DNA from 2 places in the Solidesulfovibrio sp. C21 genome. Region 1 is predicted to be linked to the other one. Evidence: predicted binding sites of a transcription regulator. Region 1 holds the regulator's gene; the other holds the start of a gene.

Region 1 (2,201 bases):
CTTGCGGGCGTAGTCGCGCAAATGATCCGATGGCTCGAAGTTCTTGAAATTAAAAGTAATGTTCATATAGTCCTCCGGGTGGCATGGTATTGAGCCGGGGTCCCGGCCCGAAGCATCAGAAAATTTCCTTGCGCTTGGACGAGGATTCGATGCCCATGGCCGTGCGATATTTGGCCACGGTACGGCGGGCGATGTTGATTTGCAGCTCTTCCTTGAGCATGTCGGCAATGGCCTCGTCACTGATGGGTTTCTTGGCGTTCTCACCGGCGATGATGCGCTTGATCATGGCCTTGACCGACTCCGACCCTACCGTCCCACCGTCGTCGAGGTCCAGGGAACTGTTGAAAAAAAACTTCAGTTCGTAAATACCGTGGGGCGTGGCCACGTATTTGTTGGACGTGATGCGGCTGACCGTGGATTCGTGCATGCTGATGTCGTCGGCCACGTCTTTCAAGATCAGCGGCCGCAGCCGCGTCACGCCGTGCTCGAAAAATTCCCGCTGAAACTTGAGTATGCTCTCCAGGACCTTGTAGAGCGTGCGCTGGCGCTGATAAAGGCTTTTCATCAGCCACATGGCCGAGCGCATCTTGTCTTGCAGGTAATCCTTGTCCTTGTCCGCCTTCGGCTTGAGCCCATCCATGTAGGTCATGTTGACGTTGAGCCGGGGCATGCCCTCTTCGTTTAACAGTATGACGAAGTCGTCGCCGTACTTGTAGACAAAGGCGTCGGGGCTCACATAGATGGGGTCGCCCGAACCATAACTGGCTCCGGGCATGGGATTGAGCGTCTGGATCAGCTCCAGGTATTCCTTGAGCTTCTCCATGGTGATGTGAAATTTTTTGGCCAGCGGCTTGTAGCGCTTTTTTTCCAGATCCTCGAGGTGGTCGCGCACGAGCTCGATAAGGATGGTGTCCTCGTAGCCGAAGACCTCGATCTGGGTCAGCAGGCATTCGCTGGGGGTGCGGGCGGCCACGCCCACCGGATCGAAGCGCTGGAGGCGGTGCAGCACTTCCTCCACCGCCTCGACGCTCGTGGCGGTCATCTGGGCCAGCTCCTCGATCGAGGCGCAGAGATAGCCCGAGGAGCTGAGGCTGCCGACGATGGTCTCGCCGATCTCGAGTTGCTTTGGCGTAAAATTGGACAGGCGCATCTGCCAGCCGATATGCCCTTCCAGGGAGGGCTTGGAGGCAAGCCTTGCGTCGAAGGCCATGCCCTCCTCGGGGATCTCGGATTCGCGGGACTGGGCCTGCCGGCCGGTGCTGGCGAAATCGCCAAGGTAGTCGTCCCACTCGGCGTTTTTAAGCAGCTCCTTTTCCATGGCCACTTCGCTGCTGTCGCCGCTTGGACCGAGGTTGTCCTCGGCCATCGTGGATTCGGGCTGCCGATCTTCGTCTATGGATTCCTCGAGAAGGGGATTTTCCAGGAGTTCCTGCTGCACGCTCTCCAGGAGCTCCAGCCGGGACAACTGCAGGAGCTTGATGGCTTGCTGCAGTTGGGGAGTCATCACCAACTGCTGGGACAATTTGAGCTGCTGTCGCAGTTCCAGGGCCATGTCTACCGCCGTACGCGCTTTTTTATGGGTTTTCGTGTCGGCGGTGTCCGGCGCGTGTCCGGCCTCCGCCCAACAAAAAACATGCCACAATCAAAGGATTGTGGCAATCCGCCCGGCTTACCGTTCCCGCAGGAACCAGTCGTACGCGGCCGCAAGCCGCCCGGAAGCGTTCAGGATAAACCGGATGGCCTCGCGCACCGCCCCCTGCCCGCCGTCCCGGGTCGTCACCCAAAGGGCCAGGTCCGAAATTTCCGGTTGGGCGTCGGCCACGGCCATGGGCAGGCCAACAAGCCCCATGGGGCCGGCATCCACCCAGTCGTCGCCGAGGTAGGCCGTTTGCCCCGGGGTAATGCCGGTACGCTCCCATATGGCGCGCAGGATCGGCACCTTGCGGTAATGGCCAGGATGGTATTCGGCGATGCCGAGTTCTTTTATGCGGGCGGCCACAGCCGGGCTGTCCAGGCCGCTTATGACCGCCACGGCGATGCCGGCGATCTGGGCCGCCTTGATGCCGAGCCCGTCCTGGGCATGAAACCGCTTGGCGATCTCCCCCCGGCCGTCGACGTAGAGCCCGCCGTCGGTCAGAACCCCGTCCACATCCAGCACGAGCAGGGCGATATCCCCGGCCCTGGCCGCAGCAAGCGTGGCG
Region 2 (2,201 bases), on a different contig from region 1:
AGGCCAGGGCATAGGCGCAGGTAAAAAAAAGCGTCAGGACGGCCGCGCCAGTGCCGTCGTCTTCCCGGGCGGCCCGGAAATAGGTGAAGACGCCCCAAACCGCGGCCAGATACAACGCCGCGCGCAAAAGCGACAAGGCGACATAGCCGCCCACCTGATACAGCCCGTGCACCAGCACCTGGAAAAGCCAGTAGTAATCCACCCAGCCCTTGCCCGTCGGCGCGTACGAGAAAAACGGCGCGTCGGGCAGCCGCAGGTGTTGAACGATCCAGGCCCCGCCCGTCAGGTGGTACCAGAGGTCGAAATCCAGGGCCACGATGGGCCAGCGTCCCCACAGAACGGCCAGACCGCAAAAAAGGAGCAGGACGGGCCAAGGCTTGAAGGACCGGCCCCAGGAAGAAACGTGCTGCATCATGTTCCCAGGAAAAGAGGATGTTGTGGCGTGCGGACCGGCGCGGGCTCAAACCGCAACCGTGGCAAGGCTGGCGACGCGCACCCGGGTGTGGTCGTTTCGCAACATCGGCGGGGTCACGTTCCGCCCGCAAGGGGACTGTTCCAGTTCCCGGTCACGTTTTGCGCTTCGATGTTGGCGGTGATGGAGACGTCGCCTCCGATGTTCCCGGTACAGTGTATCGAAGCGGCGACATCCGGACTATCGATAATGACCCACCCGCAGATATTCTGGGCATCCGCGTCCAGGGCCAGGCCGGCCACGGCCCGCCGAGCAAATTCCAGGCTGAGCTGCGTCTGGGCAGCGGCAACAAGATTTTGCGCACCGCGCCGTTTCGATTCGTCGAGCAATGAATCGTAATGGGAGACGGCGGCGACGGCAAGAATACCCACCACGACCAGCACACAGACGATCTCGATCAGCGTGAAGCCTGCATTCGAAGTCGCGGGGGGCGATTGCGGAGGACAGGCATGCCTCACCCCAGCGGATCGACCGTTGCCCGAATACGGATGCCGGGAACGGCCGCGGCCTGCACGACCGATGTGGCGCAACGGTCGCATCCGTTCCCGGGCAAGCAAGGTATCGTGTACCGCCCTATTTCTTCGCCTCGGGGCTATTCCAATAACCTGTAACCTTATCTGTACTTCCGCCTACAACATTCGCCACAATTGTAACATATCCTGTCAACCAACCTTTATCTCCCTCAGGATTTCCTGTACAAGTCACCGTACCATCCCCGTTGGAAATACCAAGAGACGTCGTATTGCAGAGGTCAGTAAGTTTTGTATCCAGCGTAGTAGATGTACTATTCAATTTATAGGCGGCATACGTCATGGACAACTCAGATTGCGCTGCGGCCACCAAGCCTTTCGCAGCTGATTTTCGAGCTTCTGATTGTAAATCCTGATACTTGGGCACGGCCACCACGGCCAGAATACCCAGAATGACCAGAACGGCGATGATTTCGATCAGGGTAAAGCCCTGCTGTCCTTTTTTGCGACGATCGGCGACGTGCAGCATTTCCATTCTCCTCCGATAAGCAGTGTTTGCGCCCAAGGCGGGTCATTTTTTATAAGCATGCATCATGCCAACAAAGCCACATTCCCTTAACGAACCGGTTTCCCGGCATTTTGCCCCGACAAGCAGTTCATCTCCTTACTGTGAGGCCGCATCATACTCCAAAAATTGATGGAAAGAACATCAAATTTTGGAGATCAGCCCGCTTCCCCGCTGGAATCCTTGAACGCGCCCGGATGGATGCCAAGCTTTTTCACCCGGTGCCACAGGCTGCGCTCCTTGATGCCAAGAAGCGCCGCCGCCCGGGCCTGCACCCCGCCCGTGCGCGACAGCGCGGCCTCAATGAGCGACTTCTCATAGGCCGAAAGCCGCCCGTCCAGATCGTTTCCCACGCCGGCGGCACCGACGGCGCCGGCGGCATCCGGCCCCCCGGCCGCCAGCCCCGGCAGATGGGCCGGGGAAACCGCCATCGTATCGCCGCACAGCACGGCCGCCCGTTCCATGGTGTTTTTGAGCTCCCGCACGTTGCCCGGCCAATCATAGGCCAAAAGCCGCTGCAAGGCTTCGACCGAAAGCGTGGCTCCGGGGCGAAGCGCCTCGAGAAACCGTTCGGCCAGGATCGGGATGTCCTCCCGGCGCTCCCGAAGCGGCGGCAGGGACAGCGGAAAGACGTTGAGCCGGTGGAAAAGGTCCTCGCGGAACGTGCCCTGGCGGATCATGGCGGCCAGGTCGC

The links. The regulator sigma-54, encoded in region 1, starts transcription at its own class of promoters, with help from an activator protein. The targets are predictions, from matches to a motif close to CTGGCACGGNNNNTGCTT.
Region 2: ACMZ6R_RS09155 (pilin) is a predicted target of sigma-54. The motif match lies at 1,525-1,542, and genes of this name have one in related genera.

The regions. Positions count from the first base shown of each region.
Region 1 is NZ_JBLODY010000013.1:24,471-26,671, reverse strand. Features, by position in the region: gene hpf (ribosome hibernation-promoting factor, HPF/YfiA family) at 1-66, opposite strand, end outside; gene rpoN (RNA polymerase factor sigma-54) at 116-1,552, opposite strand; gene ACMZ6R_RS06415 (KdsC family phosphatase) at 1,670-2,201, opposite strand, start outside.
Region 2 is NZ_JBLODY010000023.1:23,378-25,578, forward strand. Features, by position in the region: gene ACMZ6R_RS09145 (pilus assembly protein TadD) at 1-412, opposite strand, end outside; gene ACMZ6R_RS09150 (type II secretion system protein) at 529-1,011, opposite strand; gene ACMZ6R_RS09155 (pilin) at 1,046-1,471, opposite strand; gene ACMZ6R_RS09160 (sigma-54 interaction domain-containing protein) at 1,666-2,201, opposite strand, start outside.